One region of the Elizabethkingia bruuniana genome, then DNA from elsewhere that is predicted to be linked to it. Evidence: riboswitches for the same ligand, from Rfam matches in the RefSeq annotation. Region 1 holds a riboswitch; the other holds the start of a gene.

Region 1 (9,496 bases):
TAAAAACAAAGAACAAAGGAAGCAATACAACTAATGCTACATCTTCAACTTTTTCTATAAATATATTTCTGAATTTAGTATTCTCCGGCATAATAGCACCCGCCATAAAAGCCCCGAATAATGCATGTATACCAATAACTTCAGTTGCATAAGCAGAAATAATAAGAATGAGGAAGAATATAGCAACAACAGATTTGCTCATAATTCCTTTTCCGGTCTGCAGGTCGGCTATTCTTTTCAGGAACGGACGCACTACTTTAATCATTAAGAAAACATAAGCAATTGCCATAATAATGACATAGATAGAACTGGCAAATGATCCTGCTTTTACAATGGCAATAACTGCTGCCAGAATACACCATGCTGTAATATCATCGGCTGCTGCACAGGTAATAACAATAGTCCCCAGTTTAGTTTTCTGCAGATTCCGCTCCTGAACAATCCTTGCCAGAACCGGGAATGCTGTAATACTCATTGCAATGGCTATAAATAGTGCAAACGAGCTAAACTGCACACCATCCGGTGCAAATTCTTTATAAATAAAATAGGAAAGCCCTATTCCTAAAGCAAAAGGAATAATAATACTGGCATGACTAATCACTACTGCATCATGAGCTTTCTTTCTAAGAACACTAAGGTCGAGTTCCATTCCAACGATATACATAAAGAAAATTAGTCCTATCTGACTGAGGAACTGAAGGTTTCCTAATGATTCTTTAGGGAAAAGAAATGCTGAAAATTCAGGAAAATAAAGTCCTAAAAGAGAAGGACCGAGAGCAATACCTGCAATCATCTCTCCTATTACAGAAGGTTGCTTCATCTTCATGCATATCCACCCGAAAAGTCTTGCTACCAATATAATAGTGACAATCTGTATCAATAACAGAGCAAGTGGATGATGCAGATTTACCATAAAAGAATCTACAAAATTATCCCAAGTAGATCCTCCGCTCGTTTTAGATATAATGTTTTCTCCGGCTTCTAAAGTTTTACCTTCTATAAAGAACCAATACATTAATCCGGAGAAGAATATAATAGTTGTGATATAAAAAATAATATTCCTGTACTTTTGCATTATGTTACTATTTCTTATCTGCAAAATTCAAAAGAAATTTAAAATTTTCAATGCTAATTTTTCAAAAATGTAGTGAAAACTCTTTTTTTTGTAATGAAATATATGCTTCTGGTATTGAAGCTTTTTTCCGGATTTTCATTTTTAATGGTTCTCAGTATTTCAAGCATTTAATTACCAAGCTTTTCCATAAGATCGGTTTTGTAAACCTCGCTGATATGTAGTTTTGTGAAATGTTCTCCGTCTTCAGAAATATTGGTGATAATTTCGTTTGCAGAAACTACTTTTATGGACTTTAGTGCTATGATTTCCTTTTTATTGATCTGTACAAAGTCTTTTTCCGGAAGCATTTCCAGTAGTGTTTTGAAATTAATGTTTTTCAGAATAATCACTGTACGGTCATTCAGGATTAGATCTTTATCCCTACTATCTATCTCGGAAGTTTTTATATAAGCAATCTGATCTGTGAAAATTCGGCTTTTCCCCAGATTGGTATTCCATTCTAAAAAATTATTCTTAGGAACCTCTACAAATTCTTTAGCCTTTGCAAATGCCTGTTGAAGCCGTTCTTTCTTTATGGGTTTTCTTACATAATCCACTACATTAAGATCAAAAGCCTCTGCTGCATATTCTTTATAAGCGGTTGTAAATATGATCTTTTTATGGGAAATAAGTTCAGCAACCTGTAATCCGTTTAATCCCGGCATTTCGATGTCCAGAATACACAAATCACAATCGATATCATTGATCTCTTCGAGGAAATATTTCGGATTATTAAATACCCGAACGACCTCTACCCCTTCTATTTGTTCACAAAGGAGCTTTAGATAACTTATAGCCAGAAGCTCATCATCGAGTATAACGCACCTGATTGTATTTGTCATTAAGATCAATTTTTAAATATGCAGTATATATATTGTTATGGGTTTCTTTACTTATAGAAAATTTCTTTTTGTAGAGCATTTTAAGTCTCTGCTCCAGAGATTCTCCTCCGAAACCGCTATTCCCTTTTTGTAAAGGTGATTTTGGAGAAATTCTGTTCTCTACTTTTATTTCCAGAACGCCACTTTTCAAGGAAAGCAAAACAAAAATAAAAGAATCATCGGCCAGAAAATCCGTATGTTTAAAAGCATTTTCAATAAAATCAACTGTAATCAGCGGAGCTAAAACTTTCTCTTTATATACAGGATCCTGTTTATCAATCTGTGACTTTATTCTAAAGTCAAATAGCGGATTAACTTTTATTTTATTGATTTCTATCAGATTGCTCGTAAAGTCCAGTTCACTTTCAGGCGTTACAAACTTCTCGCTGCTTTCATACAAAATATAATCCAGCACTCCCGACAATTTATCAAGAGACACATAAGTCTGATAGGCATGAGACTGAACTGAATTAAGAATATTTTTAAAAAGATGCGGATTGAGTTTCGTTTCTATATAGTCCAAACGGATATTTCCTAACCTGTTTTTCAGCACTTTTTTATCTTCTGTTAAGGCCTTTTTCTCTTTTTGTAATATACTAATCTTATAGATTAGATATCCTGTTATAACTAATAACAGGAGTATTAACAACAGAACTAATGTATTCCCGGAAAGCACAATTCCTTCATGATTCATAAATCACTTCTTGTATGGTGCAAAGATATAGCTTAATTCATTACAAAATATTCGCCTGATTTTAGGTCAGGTAAAAGTTTACAAACACAAATTAATATATTACAAGTATTGTTTTACGGTAAAAATATTTCTAACATTTAGCCATTAAGATAATTAAGGTTTAAGTGAACATTGCTAAGCGTTAATGGCTTCGCGTTCCTTAAAAAACTGGACAACTGGCAAGAAAACATTGCGGTTGAAGTTTGAAAATTTATAAATACAAGTCCACAATTTTATGGCACAGGAAAATCAAAGATTCAGCCTTGCCAAGGCTACTGTGTCTTAAAAAAACAGAGGAATATAAACGTAACCTGTGACTTAGTGTTAAAATTCACCACAGCTTCAGAATTCAAACAAATTGTTATCTGTAAAAAGTTTTATACATTTGTGTACGCTTTAGGGGTATTCTGAAAAGAATTGAGAGAGTCCCTTTGAACCTGATACGGCTTACACCGACGTAGGGAAAAGCAAAAAGAAAGCTTTCAAGCTTTTGCTTTTGTTTCAGATACTTTCCTAAGGCCAGTTTAATTAATGACTATGGAAGAAATACTCTGGAAACACATTCTGTCAGTAAGACAAAAATCCCCACTTGTACATAACATAACCAATTTTGTGGTCATGAACAATACGGCTAATGCATTATTAGCTGTAGGAGCCTCTCCTATTATGGCTCATGCCTCTTCTGAAGTAAAAGAAATGGTTAATATATCTTCAGCTTTAGTTATTAATATCGGAACCCTTGATGAGACATGGACAGAGTCCATGTTAATTGCTGCGGAAGAAGCCTCTTCACTTGAAAAACCATGGATATTAGACCCGGTGGGTGCCGGAGCAACAACTTTTAGAGATGCTACACTTAGCAAGTTGCTGCATTGCCACCCAACTGTAATCCGTGGAAACGCTTCCGAAATTATTGCACTTGCAAAAGCTAACAAAACCACAACTAAAGGTGTAGATAGTACTAAAGCAAGCCTGGAAGCTCTAGATTCAGCAAAAATTCTCAATGAGCAATATGGAGCTATTATCTGCATTTCCGGAGAGAAAGATATTATTATCGACAGAGAGAAAATTATATTTATTAGTAACGGACATTCACTAATGACAAAAGTTACCGGATTAGGCTGCTCCGCATCTGCACTAATAGGAGCTTTTATCGGTTGTATTGAGAATAAAACTGAAGCTACCGCTGCCGCAATGGCATTATTGGGAATTTCAGGAGAAGTTGCTGTACAAGAAAGTAAAGGACCCGGAAGTTTACAAATGAACCTCATTGATAAACTTTACAACATAACTAAGGAAGAATTCATAAGCCATATAAAAATATCGATGTCATGAGTATAACTTCTTTATTTCCCTATCAACTCTATTTAGTGATCTCTGAAGAAGCCTGCAAAGGCAAAAATTTTCTTGAAGTAGCTGAAGAGTCTATTCTGGGCGGCGTAGACATTATTCAGCTTCGCGAAAAACACTGTACTACTGCAGATTTTATAAGAAAATCACAGCAGCTAAAGGATATAACAGATAAGTATAATATTCCGTTGATTATAAATGATAATTCCGAAGTTGCCAAAACGTTAAATACTCACGGTATTCATGTTGGGAACAACGATATTTCTCCGGTAGAGCTCAGACAACAAGATTTCTGGAAGAATAAACTTATCGGCTATTCCATTGAATATGCAGATCAGCTTTATAATGAACATACACAAACATCCGATTATCTCGGAATAAGTCCTGTATTTGCGACAACAACCAAAACCGATACCGTAACAGAATGGGGACTGGAAGGCATTACAAAAATCCGTTCCATTACCACTAAACCATTGGTTGCCATTGGAAACATCTCATTACAAAATGCAACTGAAGTAATACAAGCCGGTGCAGATTGTATCGCTGTTGTTTCAGCTATTTGCAGTGCTAATGATCCACAAAAAGCAGCTTATGCACTTAAAAACAAAATTTTAAAATGAAAAAATATACAAGTCCGTCTGTCTTAACCATAGCAGGTTTTGATGGTAGTGGCGGCGCCGGAATTCAGGCGGATATCAAAACTTTTTCAGCCTTAGGCTGTTTTGCTACGTCTGTATTGACTGCTCTTCCGGTACAAAATACACAGGGTGTACGAAAAATATATTCAATCCCGGAAGAAGCTGTTGCAGATCAGATTGAAGCGATACTGGACGACATTTTCCCCTCAGCTATTAAAATAGGTATGGTACATACTCCACAATTAGTAGATATTATTGCCAATACCCTGAATAAATACGATAAAGTACCTATTGTATTCGATCCCGTAATGGTAGCCACCAGCGGGCATAGACTTATAGAAGAGGAAACTATTACAGCTATTGTTCAGAGGTTATTTCCAGTTGCTGACGTTATAACCCCTAATATGGATGAAGCATCAATTTTGGCTAATATGCAGGTAAAAACATTAGATGATATGTATACCGCAGGCAAAAGAATATTAGATCTGGGATGTAAAAGTGCTCTACTAAAAGGAGGGCACCAGGAAACAGATATAATAACTTCATTATATTTTGATGAATCAGGGAAAATATCTTCTTTTGAAACTGAAAAATTCCAAACCAACAATACTCATGGCTCAGGATGTACTTTATCCTCAGCTATTGCAGCTTATTTAGCACAAGGCAAAAATATATCCGATGCTGTTTCGCTGGGGCAACAATATGTTTTTGAAGCTATAAAAAGCGCAAAGGATTTAAAAATAGGCAAAGGAAATGGCCCGCTTAATCATTTTTTCAACCCTCAAAAATTAATTATACATGAAATGGTCTGAATATACCTGGAAGCAAATAGAAGAATATTATCAGTCGATACTTGTAATGCCTTTTGTTAAAGAATTGGCGGAAGGAAGTCTCTCAAAAGAGAAATTTCAGTTTTATATGGCTCAGGATTCTTTATACCTCGAGCATTTCGGACGTGCACTTGCAATAATAGGAGCCAGAGCATATAATATTAATGATGTTTTATCTTATATGCGTTTTGCAGAAAATGCTATCGTTGTAGAAAATGCATTACACGAGTCTTATTTCAAAGATTTCGATGTTAAAGAAAAAGGGAAAATGCAGCCTGTTTGTCATCACTATGTTCATTTCTTAAAAAGTACTGCTGCATTAGACGCTGTGGAAATTGCAATGGCAGCTGTCCTACCGTGCTTCTGGATTTATCAAAAAGTAGGTGATTATATATATGAGCATAAAAAAACAGATAACAATCCATATAAGAAATGGATTGACACTTATAGCGGTGAAGAGTTTGCACTTGCGGTTCGGCAAGCTATTGAAATTTGTGATAGAGCAGCCGAGGCAACCACTCCGGAAATCAGAGCTAAAATGACAGAAGCCTTCATTACAGCAACACAAATGGAATATTATTTCTGGCAGGCAGCCTACGAACTAAAATCCTGGATATAAAAATAAAGCCCTGAGAAATTCAGGGTTTGTCTTATTTATGATAAGAAACGGACATTATAATTAATAAAAAATAAAATTTAAATATCTGATTTAATTATATTTACATATAATCCATAAGATAAAATCAATATGATTGGTATTATAGCAGAGCTGGCTATTTCATGGCTTTTACTTTGGTTGTTTGCCAAAACTAATCTGGAAGTTTTAGGGCTTCTTCCATCAAAAAACAGATTAATTAATGCTGGTATCGGCTTATTATTATCCGGAATATGCTGTATAATCTACCATGTATTGAAAACATATCCCGCAGATAACAATTGGATACTAAATAAACAAATTTCTTTTACAGCCATATTAAAAAGTACCTGGTGGACTTTTAAATCAGTACTATTTGAAGAGCTTATATTCAGAGGTGCTATTTTATATTTGCTAACAAGGACATTGAGTGTAAAAACATCATGTTTTTTATCCGCTATTGCTTTCGGAATTTATCATCTTTTTTCCTATAATGCCTTTGGTAATCCTGTACAGATGGTTATTGTATTCTTAATGACAGCAATTTTAGGTCTTGCATTAGCTTATAGTTTTACTAAAACTCAATCCCTTTACTTGCCTGTTAGCTTACATTTCGGATGGAATTTCTTTAATATTGTTATTTTCTCAAGCGGTCCACTTGGATCACAACTCTTTATAAAAGCAAATGCAAATAAATTACAAGATGGCTTATCATTAGTAATCTTAGTATTTCAGGCAATAGCATTACCTCTTCTTATATGGTGGTATTTAAGCTATATTTCAAAAAAGCCTAAACAGATTTAAATTTCTATCTAGGCTTCATTAAAGGTTATTCATTTGTAGATGATTTCATATCATCTATATCTTTTTTCCTCTTTTTAATAAATTCAGTTGGGCGAAGTCCATTAATTTCCTGAAATAAATCGGAAAAATTCTGCCTTGAAGCTATTCCACATTCATCTGATAAACTCTGAATTGTATAATTGAGATATTTTTCATTTTCATACATCAGTTGTGTGATATAATTTATTCTCAGGATCCCTAGATATCTACTAAAGTTCATCCCCTTTGTCTCATTAATAAATTGAGAAAGGTAAGTACTGTTTGTTTCAAAAGTACCTGCAAGTTTATTTAATGTAACTCCTTTTTCGAGGAATTGTTTTTCTTTTTCAAACTTTTCTAATTTATCCTGAAGATCTTTATAAACTTCTTCACTCATTGTTGATTTACTCTGAGATGAAATGTTCTCATATGGAACTGAAGACGGTTCTGGTTCTATATGATGCTGGAGATTATCTTCAAGTTTCTTATACTTTGTTTTAATTTTCTTTTCGTTCTGATAGTATTTCCAGACATTATAAACTAGTACACTCACTATTATGCACAAAAGAATAATCATACCCAGTCCCCACTTATTTTGACTCTCCAATTTATTCTGGATATCCATAAGATTCTGCGTATCATATTCTCTATGTATTTTAGAAGATAAATAGGTGAAATCTCTGGTTAAAATTCCATCAGCTTTTAACAGAACCTTTGTATAATATAGTTCTTGTGCATGATCATTATGTTTCCTATAATAGCTAATCAAAAGTTCATAATTATCCCTTAATTCCGGAAATATAAAATTGTGCTTTTGAAAAATTGAATCTACTTTTTTAAACTGTTCTACTGCTTCATCTTCTTTACGAAGCCCCATATAACTTTTACCTATGTAGAAATCTACAACTGCAATCCACGCAAAATCATTATTACTTTCCATTACAGGAATAGTTTGATTAAAAGTTTGGATTGCTTTACTAAACTGACCTTCTTGGAATTCTAAAGTACCTCTACACTTTAATAGATATGCCTTCTCTAATGAAAACTCATTTTTCTTATCTCTATTAATAAATGCTAGTCCTTTCTCGGTTAAAAATTTAGCTTTTTCAAAATTCCCAAGATGGATATAACAAACTATAGCAAGATGCAAACTATTAAGATATATTCTACTATTATTATAAATTTCATTTGGATGATAATTCCCTGTTGTTCTTGGTTCAAAATATCCAATACATTCATTAAAGAGTTCTAATGCATCATTATAATAACCTAAATAACTTTTAACAACACCTAAAAAGTAGATTAATTGATTTTTCTGATAATCGTTATTTCCTTTTTTAGAGTATTCATATGCTTTCAGATATTCGTCTAAAGCTGACTTATATTTTTTATAATTGTAATAATAAATAGATCCTTTTACCAGATATGCCCTACTAATAAGATCATTATTCATAGTTTTCTTTGCTACCGCAATACTACTATCTGCATATATAAATTTATTTTCAGCTGTTGGAGAATAATAGAAAGCATCTTCATAGGCATGCATTAATTCTTCATTATTCTTTTCTTTTTTTGCTTTTTGGATTAGTACCTTAACTGTACTAAGTGCTCTTTCATCATTTTCCTCTAAATTTTCATATTTTTTTCTCAAATCATCGTATGATTGAGCCTTCAAATTTTCAACCTGAAAAATAAAAATTAGTAATAAAAAGTAAGATATGTATTTTTTTATACGCATTGCTGTTTAAAGTGTGCAATTTATTTACATCAAAAATAATGAAAAAGCATCAAATAATAATATATACATCATAAAATTAAATAATAATATTTCATCACGAAACAAAAGATAAACACTTGAATACCATCTTTTTATAATTTTAATCATTGTCCTAATTTATAAATAAGGACGTCTTTATCTATAAATTAACTAATATAGGACTACTATTTCTTGTGGTTCAGAATATTCTCCCATAATTTAGTCGAAGCAAAAAGAAAGAAAAATTGACCTTTGTAAAATCAGGTCAAATATAAAATAAAATCAATTATGAAAAAGTTAATCTTATTAATAGCAACTGGTATTCTATTACTATCAAATACAGGTTATAGAGAAGCAGAAGAGCTTGGCACTATAGGATCTACTCAAAATAATAATACAGCTAGTGCAAATGACACCAAATTAACAAATGATAGTATAATTAGGAACTTAAAAGAGCAGGCAGTTCCAGAAAAGAAAAAAATAAGTCCTATTTCAGAAACTGCAGAGTCTAGCGATACTCCTCCTATAAAAGATAAAATACGCTATTAGAATTAGACCAATTTCACATTCATCATACATTTTAATCTTCTTCTTTATGGGGGTTTTCCTACTTGCGAGAGCACTTTTTGGAAAACCTCTGTTAAAGAGGTTCTTTCGTTTATAGCTTTATAGTTCTTTTCAGAAATATTTCTAAGATCAAGAACCCTCTCGTTTAAATACTCTATAATTCAATTTCAG
Region 2 (9,496 bases), 1.9 Mb from region 1:
AAACTGTGTAAGGGCTACCAAGGTTACGCCCAGAATTTTTCCCATCATTAGCTCAAAAGGCTTTACAGACGAAATAATAATCTCTACAACACGGTTGTTTTTTTCTTCCAGTACACTACGCATTACCCGTACACCATACATAATGATAAACATAAATGTAGCATACATAAGGATACCCGCTAATGCAGATTTTACGCCAAAAAGAAAGGCATCATCATCTTGCTTTTTCTCCTTTAGGTTCTCCGTATTCAGTGTGAAATTCTGATTCAGATTCAGAATCTGTGATTCCTTTATACCAAGTTCCTTTATTTTAAGCTTTCTGATTTCATCAGAAATAGCGGAAGAAATTTCTTTACGGGAATCAAAGCCTATCTGTTTATTCGTGTACAGTTTTGTTTGTGTTTCCAGTTTACTGTAGTCGTTATCTTCCAGTCTTGGAATAACCAAAAGTCCATCTATAGCTTCTGTTTCTGTTAATGTTCCCTTTATTGTTCCTGCACTTTTTTCAGAGACATATTGGTAGGTAATATCACCTGAATTTTTCATTTTGGAAAAACTCTGACTGTTATCTACTACTGCGATGTTATAATGGGTTTTGTTCGCTTTGAACATGTAAGTAATGACAGCGCCAAACAACAAAAGTAGGATAGGTGCCATAAGGGTAAGTACAACAAAAGATTTTTTCTTTACCTGGGTAAGGTATTCTCTTTTGGTAATAAGTATAATATTTTTCATAAGTTCAGTCGTTGGGTTCGAGATTTACTTTACAGCATTAATGAATACTTCATTCATACTTGGGATTTTCTCTTCAAAAACCCTCACCTTTCCAGTTTTTAACAGCTCTTCCAGCAGGATATTAGAATTGCTTTCATTTCGAATTTGGAAACTAATTAGTCCGTTTTCCTGAATAATATTATCCGGTGTATATCTGGTCTTAAAGTTTTCAAAGTTGTCAGATTGCAGGTCTGTCAATACTACATTAAACAGGTTTTGTTTAAACTGCTCACGGACATCGAATACCTTTCCGTCCAGTATTTTATTCGACTGGTTAATCAGGGCAACATAATCACACATTTCTTCTACTGATTCCATTCGGTGCGTAGACAGGATAATTGTCGTTCCCTGTTCTTTCAATTGCAAAATTTTATCTTTAATCAGATTGGCATTTACAGGATCAAATCCTGAAAAAGGTTCATCCAGAATTAACAATTTAGGCTGATGCAGAACAGTTACCACAAATTGTATTTTCTGAGCCATACCTTTAGAAAGTTCAGATAGCTTTTTCTTCCACCACTGGTCTATATTCAACTGTTCAAACCAATATTTAGCTTGTGTAATAGCATCGTGTTTAGACATACCTTTTAGCTCTCCAAAATAGGTGAGCTGATCTCCGATGGTCATGTTTTTATACAAACCACGCTCTTCAGGCATGTATCCAATCTTTTGAATATGCTCAGGGCTTAACTTTTGGCCGTCAATAAAAATTTCTCCGCTGTCAGGCTGCGTGATCTGATTAATAATACGAATAAATGATGTTTTTCCGGCACCGTTAGGTCCCAGAAGACCGTAAATACTTCCTTTTGGAACTTCGATACTGAAGTTGTTGAGTGCTACCTTTTTACCTGCATTATAGGTTTTAGTAACATTTATAGCTTTTAGCATTATTATTTTTTCTTGTTAGTCTCTCTTTTCAGAATTTGTTACAGAGGTCGGATCGCATTTTTAAGCACATAGATACATAGGTTTAACTTTGAAAAGTATTGGATAGTCGCCTGGGTAGGACATAGCTGTTAAAAGTTATAATACTTACCTCTGTGTGAAAATTTATTTTTCCTGTGTGACCTCATAGTTTAATGATTTTTATCTTTCTATGTGGTTTTCTACTTGTAGATATATACCTCTATTTCGCCTTTATCGGTTACTGTTCCGCGGTACATTCCTTCGGTATTGAAAGGCATTGCTACATTTCCATCTTTATCCAGTGCGATAAGGCCTCCGTTTCCACCTAGTTTTCCAATTTCATCAATACTTTCCTGTGTTGCTTCAGTAACAGGTTTATGAAGATATTTCATACGGTCTGCAGCTGTTTTAGAAGCTACTGTACGGATAAAAAATTCTCCCCATCCTGTCCCGGAAATTCCTACCTGTTCATTAGCATAGGTTCCGGCACCAATAATAGGCGAATCACCGATTCGGCCGTACTTTTTGTTGGTCATACCTCCTGTAGAAGTTCCGGCAGCAATATTTCCGTTTTTGTCGAGCGCTACAGCACCGACAGTACCAAATTTATGATCAACAATAAAATAGTCAGGATACTGTTCTTTATTGTTTAGGCTTGTTTTCTTAGTAGTTTCCATAGCCTTTACTTTTTGAAGGCTATTCCATGCTTTTTCCGTCCAGAAATATTTAGGATCTACAATTTCCAGTTTCTGCTCTTTTGCAAATTTCTCTGCTCCGGGGCCAGCCATCATGACATGTTCCGATTTATCCATAACAGCTCTTGCAGCCAAAATTGGATTTTTTATAGTGGTAACACCAGCAACAGCACCAGCTTTTTGATCCTTTCCGTTCATAATGGAAGCATCCAGTTCATTTCTTCCCTCATTAGTAAAGACAGCACCTTTTCCGGCGTTAAACAAAGGTGAATCCTCCATAACCATAATAGCTGCAGATACTGCATCTAAAGAAGATTTACCGTTTTTGATCTCGGCATATCCCTTTTGTAAGGCTTCTGTAAGTTTTTCGCGGTATTCTTTTTCTTTTTCAGGAGAAAGGTTGGCTTTGGTTATTGTTCCGGCACCTCCGTGGATCACCATCACATACTTTTTCTGGGCAAATGTTAGTGTCCCGAAAACTAATAAAGGAAATATAAACTTCTTCATTATGTAATAAATAACTCCAAATTTACATGAAATTTTCTATTTCTAAAATAATAGCAGGGAGTAATTAATGACTATCTGAATAAAGAATTTCAGAGATCATAAACAACCTGTCGGTTTTTTTCTATCTTTGTAATCGACTTTAGGGGTGTCTGCAAATATGCAGGCTGAGATTTTACCCTTAGAACCTGATCCGGGTCATACTGGCGTAGGGAAAAGTAAAATGTCTTCATTGGTGCTTTCTGCACTTTTGTGGCCATTCCTGAAGTTATATATCTAAAAATTATCAGGAATGGAACTTACAATTAATCACGAGAAAAGAAATTACGAGCATTTACCTTCCACATTGGAAGCACTAATACATCTGGAAGCCGGCGGCAAGTCCAAAGGTATTGCTGTAGCTGTAAACAATCAGGTTATCCCCAAGACCGACTGGGGCAATACTGTTCTTCAGGATAAAGATTCTGTTCTTATCATCACCGCAACACAAGGAGGTTAATACTAAGTAAACAATAAAAAGACAGAAAATATGAAGACAATCACCCAAACATCATTACCTAATTCTAAGAAAGTATACATCGATGGTCAGCTTTTCCCGATTAAAGTGGCAATGCGTGAGATCTCACTAAGCCAGACCAAACTTAGTTCGGGAGGTATAGAAGTCAATCCGCCGGTTACGGTATATGATACTTCAGGACCTTATACCGATGATCAGGCAGTTATAGATGTTCGTAAAGGATTACCCAGAATTCGCGAACAATGGATTCTGAACAGAGAAGATGTAAATATACTGGAAGGTATAACGTCTGAATATGGAAAAAAAAGATTGGCAGATACAAAGCTGGATGATTTGAGATTTGAGTATAGCCATAAACCAATGGTTGCCAAAGAAGGAATGAATGTAAGCCAACTTTACTATGCAAAGAAAGGCATCATTACCCCTGAAATGGAATATGTGGCCATACGCGAAAATCAGAAAATTGAGCAGCTGGAAACTTCTACCAAAGGAATGGCTGTACAACACCGTGGTGACAGCTTTGGTGCCAATACACCTAAAGGAAAGATTACACCGGAATTTGTGCGGAGCGAGATCGCTGCCGGTAGAGCAATTATACCGAATAATATCAACCATCCTGAAAGTGAACCCATGATTATCGGTCGTAATTTTCTGGTGAAGATTAATGCCAATATTGGTAACAGTGCTGTGACTTCCAATATCGAAGAGGAAGTAGAAAAAGCAGTATGGGCTTGCCGTTGGGGTGCAGATACGATTATGGATTTATCTACCGGAAAGAATATCCACGAAACACGGGAATGGATTATCAGGAATTCCCCAGTTCCCATAGGAACAGTGCCTATTTATCAGGCATTGGAGAAAGTAAAAGGTGTTGCAGAAAATCTTACCTGGGAAATTTTCAGAGATACCCTGATAGAGCAGGCAGAGCAAGGTGTTTCTTATTTTACCATTCATGCCGGAGTACTGTTACGCTATATCCACCTTACTGCAAGTCGTGTTACGGGGATTGTTTCGCGTGGCGGATCTATTATGGCTAAATGGTGTCTGTTCCACCATCAGGAGAATTTCCTGTACACGCATTTTGAAGAGATCTGCGAAATTATGAAGCGTTATGATGTTGCTTTTTCTTTGGGCGACGGATTGCGACCGGGTTCTATTGCCGATGCCAATGATGCAGCACAATTTGCGGAGTTGGAAACTTTGGGTGAGCTTACCAAGATTGCTTGGAAACACGATGTACAGGTAATGATAGAGGGACCTGGGCATGTGCCAATGCATATGATTAAAGAAAACATGGAAAAGCAGCTTGAAGAATGTGATGAAGCGCCTTTCTATACACTAGGACCATTAACAACGGATATAGCACCGGGTTATGATCATATTACTTCTGCTATTGGTGCTGCTATGATTGGTTGGTATGGCTGTGCAATGCTTTGCTATGTTACCCCAAAGGAACATTTAGGTTTACCAAATAAAAAAGATGTAAAAGACGGTGTAATTACCTACAAACTTGCAGCTCATGCAGCTGATCTTGCTAAAGGACATCCGGGAGCACAATATCGGGATAATGCATTGAGTAAAGCCCGATTTGAATTCCGTTGGGAAGACCAGTTTAACCTTTCTTTAGATCCGGACACTGCAAGAGAATTCCATGATGAAACACTACCGGCGGATGGTGCGAAAGTAGCTCATTTCTGCTCGATGTGCGGTCCTAAATTCTGTTCGATGAAGATTACACAGGAAATCAGAGATGCTGCTGAACAAGGAATGAATGAGAAGTCGAAAGAGTTTATCGAAGCAGGTAAAGAAATCTACTTATGATCATTGTTTTCTCTCCGGAACAAGAGGCAGAAAAGGAAGCCTACTGGATCAATGAACTGTTAGCTAACGGACTCGATTATTTTCATGTCAGGAAATATTGGCTGTCTGATGTTGCCATGCGCGATTATATTAGCCAAGTTGATGAAGATTACAGACATCAGCTGGTTTTGCATTCTCATTACAATCTGGCAGAAAAATTTGGAATTGTAAGATTACATTTCAGAGAAGAAAGCAGATTAAATAATGAGCATGTAAACTTTCAGGGAAAGCATATTCTGTCGACTTCCACCCATTCTATCGAAGAATTTAATGAATTGGGTACCGAATGGACTTATGCTTTCTTATCTCCAGTATTCCCGAGTATATCCAAGCAAGGTTATGGAGCAGAGCACAATATTCTGAATGAACTTAAACGAAGAACCAATAAAAATGTTCAGCTAATAGGACTGGGGGGAATAGATGAAAATAATATAGATATAGTATTAAAATCAGGAGCAGATGGTGTGGCTATGCTAGGGAATATCTGGCAAAGTCCAAACCCGCTTCAGGTATTTTTGAATTGTAAAAACAAATTTTTAAATCAATTACAGAATCAAAATCATGTTGAGTAAACTGCAATACATATCACAGGGCGTAAATGCTGAAGAGCAGGAAAGGAATATCCTGAAAGCTTTGCTTAATGGAGCTGACTGGATTCAAGTACGTTGGAAGAATTCAGATGCAGAAGCATTGCAGGAACTTTGTATAAAAGTACAAAAACATTGTAGAGAATTTGGTGCTCAATGTATCATCAATGATCACGTGAGTATAGCCAAAGCAATTGATGCAGATGGTGTACATCTGGGATTAACAGATACCACGATAACGAAAGCCCGAAATATTCTGGGAGATCATAAAATTATTGGAGGGACGGCTAATACTATTGAGGATATCAAACAACGTATTGATGAAAACTGTGATTATATAGGTTTAGGCCCTTTTCGATTTACCTCTACAAAAGAAAAATTAAGTCCAATTCTCGGGCTGGAAGGCTATAAAAACATTTTTAAACATTTTCAGGAGCAACAAATTAGCTTACCACCAGTTTTCGCTATCGGCGGCATTCAGGTAGAAGATATCAACGCTCTAAAAGATGTTGGTTTATATGGAGTCGCTGTATCCGGACTAATTGCTAAAAACCCTGAATTGGTTTCAACCATTAAAACAATATTCAATGAGTAACTTACAAATAGCAGACAGAATTTATACATCCAGATTATTTCTGGGAACAGGAAAGTTTGGGAGTATGTCCCAAATGACAGAAGCTGTAAAAGCTTCCGGATCCGAATTGGTAACAATGGCACTAAAACGTATAGACCATCAGTCGGATTCCGATGATCTATTAACCGCTTTACAGTTGCCGGAGGTTCATCTTCTGCCTAATACATCCGGAGCTAGAAATGCACAGGAAGCTGTATTGGCAGCACAACTGGCAAGAGAAGCCCTGGAAACAAACTGGCTGAAATTGGAAATACATCCTGATCCCCGTTACCTGTTACCCGATCCTATAGAAACACTGAAAGCTACTGAAGAATTGGCTAAATTAGGTTTTATCGTTATGCCCTATATACATGCTGATCCGGTATTATGCAAAAGATTGGAAAATGCAGGAACTGCTGTAGTTATGCCTTTAGGTGCACCTATAGGAAGTAATAAAGGTTTGAGAACATTGGACTTTCTGGAAATTATTATTGAGCAAAGTAATGTGCCTGTAGTGGTAGATGCCGGAATAGGAGCTCCGTCGGACGCCGCAAAAGCGATGGAAATGGGAGCAGACGCAGTTCTGGTAAACACAGCAATAGCAGTGGCAGGTGATCCTGTACAAATGGCGATAGCATTTAGAGAAGCTGTTATAGCCGGAAGAAGAGGTTATGAAGCTCAACTGGGAGACATACACTCCGGAGCAGTAGCATCCAGTCCGTTAACCTCATTTTTATAAGAGCTAATGGCTGTTAGCATAACACGAAGGCATTAAAGGCAATGAATAAGATACTGTTTTTAGACACAAGGATTTTATCCTAGGATAAAATAGTAAACATCTTAGTATGGACAGAAAAATCTTTGATTTTTCCTTTGTGTCTTAAAAGCAATGTTGAAGGTTTATATTAAATCGTGCCATTGTGTTTTGAAAAAATCAACTACATAGATACATATAGCTCATTTAGATTTTATCAAAAAATATAAGGCTTCGACAGGCTCATAGTTTTTCCGGTTTTATGTGAAGATATTATTAAGCACATATAGTTGATGTGTGAAAGTTTACTTTCCTATATCAAACTTCATTTTATATGCTTCACTCTATGTGTCTATGTGGTTTTATAAAATTTGTGCTGTTGTAGTTATTAACTGAATTATAAAAAACGAATACATGAAAACATTTAAAAATACTTTTCTGCAATATGACTGGGATCGGATAAAAGACAAAATTTATACAACCACGGAACAGCAGGTGAAAAGTGTATTGAATAAGAGAAGAAGAACTGTTGAAGATTTTATGGTATTGCTTTCTCCTGCGGCAGCCCCCTACTTGGAGACTATGGCTCAAATGGCACAAAATCTTACTCAGAAAAGATTTGGTAAAGTTATACAGATGTATGCACCATTATACCTGAGTAACGAATGCCAGAATATCTGTACCTATTGTGGTTTTAGTCTGGATAATAAGATCAGGCGTAAAACACTGTCCAATACAGAAATTATAATAGAAGCAATGGCACTGAAAACAATGGGAGTAAACCATGTCCTGCTGGTGAGCGGGGAGGCTAATAAAACAGTGGGTATAGAATATTTTCTAAATGCTATCAAGCTGCTTCGGCCTTACTTTGCCAATATTTCTGTTGAGGTTCAGCCTTTATCTCAGAAAGAATATCAGTCATTACACGATGCCGGTGTGCATTCTGTACTTGTGTACCAGGAAACTTATCATGAAGCTGTTTACAAAGAATATCATCCTAAGGGAAAGAAATCCAATTTCGATTTCAGACTCGACACACCCGACAGAATAGGAGAGGCAGGACTGCATAAAATAGGACTGGGCGTTTTACTGGGACTTGAAGACTGGCGGGTAGATAGTTTTTTTAATGCCCTGCATATAGACTACCTCCAGAAACAATATTGGCAGACTAAGTTTTCGGTTTCATTTCCACGGTTAAGACCTGCAGAAGGAATTATTGAACCTAATTTTATTATGAGTGACAGGGATCTGTTACAACTCATCTGCGCTTACCGGATATGGAATGAAGATCTGGAGATTTCGGTTTCTACAAGAGAGAACGAAAATTTCAGGAACCATGTAATTCCATTGGGGGTAACGACTATGAGTGCTGCATCCAAAACCAATCCTGGTGGTTATGCTGTGGATCCGCAGTCTCTTGAACAGTTTGAAACCAGTGATGAAAGAAGCATGGAGGAAGTTAAAAATATTATCCGCAACTCAGGCTATGATCCTGTGATGAAAGACTGGGATAAAGTTTTTTAAAGTACGAAGTCAGAATTTAGAAGTACGAAATATTTGTGTCATAAATAATATGAATTTTTATTTAACCACAAAAGTAACAAAAGAGCGAAGTTTGTATTAAATCGTGACTTTGTGTTCTAATTTTTTAACCACATAGAAATAAAGTTTTTCTTGTATTAGAAGTAGGTATCTTCGATACTAACATAGAGTACATAGCTGATGTGTGAAAGCCTATTTTCCTATATAAAATTTTATTTCATTTGTTCTATGTTTCTATGTGGTTTATTAAGCCTTAAAAAGCAATTGTTTTTTTCTCGCTTTTGTTGTTGATATTGATGTATCTCATAATTATTACAATTATTCTATGAAAGAAGATTCTATAACTAATGAAGAATTTAGCCGCTATAGCCGTCAGATTTTTATTGAGGAAATCGGTGTTGACGGACAGCGGAAAATAAAAAATGCCAAAGTACTGGTAGTAGGTGCCGGGGGCTTAGGAAGCCCGGTTATTCAGTATTTAGCGGCGAGTGGAGTTGGTACTATCGGGATTGCAGATTTCGACAGGGTAGAACTGCATAATCTGAACCGACAGGTGATTCATACCGAATCCAATGTTGGAAAATTAAAGACGGAAAGTGCTATAGCTTTTGTTTCAGCGTTAAATTCTTCGGTTAAGTTTATTACTATAAACGAAAAAATAGGACCTGAAAATATACAGTCAATCTTTCAGGATTATGATCTGATTGTAGACGGATCCGATAATTTTATCACCCGATATCTGGT

Evidence for each region. Region 1 has a riboswitch for thiamine pyrophosphate ahead of thiM (hydroxyethylthiazole kinase). Riboswitches for the same ligand answer to the same signal wherever they lie in the genome.
Region 2: linked by a shared signal. The riboswitch ahead of thiS (sulfur carrier protein ThiS) and the one ahead of thiM (hydroxyethylthiazole kinase) in region 1 are both predicted to bind thiamine pyrophosphate.

The regions. Positions count from the first base shown of each region.
Region 1 is NZ_CP014337.1:2,536,659-2,546,154, forward strand. Features, by position in the region: gene AYC65_RS11785 (cation:proton antiporter) at 1-1,075, opposite strand, end outside; gene AYC65_RS11790 (LytR/AlgR family response regulator transcription factor) at 1,243-1,956, opposite strand; gene AYC65_RS11795 (histidine kinase) at 1,922-2,689, opposite strand; TPP riboswitch at 3,117-3,209, shown strand; gene thiM (hydroxyethylthiazole kinase) at 3,260-4,063, shown strand; gene thiE (thiamine phosphate synthase) at 4,060-4,698, shown strand; gene thiD (bifunctional hydroxymethylpyrimidine kinase/phosphomethylpyrimidine kinase) at 4,695-5,528, shown strand; gene tenA (thiaminase II) at 5,515-6,165, shown strand; gene AYC65_RS11820 (CPBP family glutamic-type intramembrane protease) at 6,295-6,984, shown strand; gene AYC65_RS11825 (helix-turn-helix domain-containing protein) at 7,010-8,677, opposite strand; gene AYC65_RS11830 (hypothetical protein) at 9,047-9,307, shown strand; gene AYC65_RS11835 (helix-turn-helix domain-containing protein) at 9,493-9,496, opposite strand, start outside.
Region 2 is NZ_CP014337.1:678,964-688,459, forward strand. Features, by position in the region: gene AYC65_RS03285 (ABC transporter permease) at 1-735, opposite strand, end outside; gene AYC65_RS03290 (ABC transporter ATP-binding protein) at 760-1,662, opposite strand; gene AYC65_RS03295 (isoaspartyl peptidase/L-asparaginase family protein) at 1,881-2,882, opposite strand; TPP riboswitch at 3,014-3,111, shown strand; gene thiS (sulfur carrier protein ThiS) at 3,172-3,378, shown strand; gene thiC (phosphomethylpyrimidine synthase ThiC) at 3,409-5,217, shown strand; gene AYC65_RS03310 (thiamine phosphate synthase) at 5,214-5,828, shown strand; gene AYC65_RS03315 (thiamine phosphate synthase) at 5,818-6,438, shown strand; gene AYC65_RS03320 (thiazole synthase) at 6,431-7,195, shown strand; gene thiH (2-iminoacetate synthase ThiH) at 7,625-8,734, shown strand; gene AYC65_RS03330 (HesA/MoeB/ThiF family protein) at 9,078-9,496, shown strand, end outside.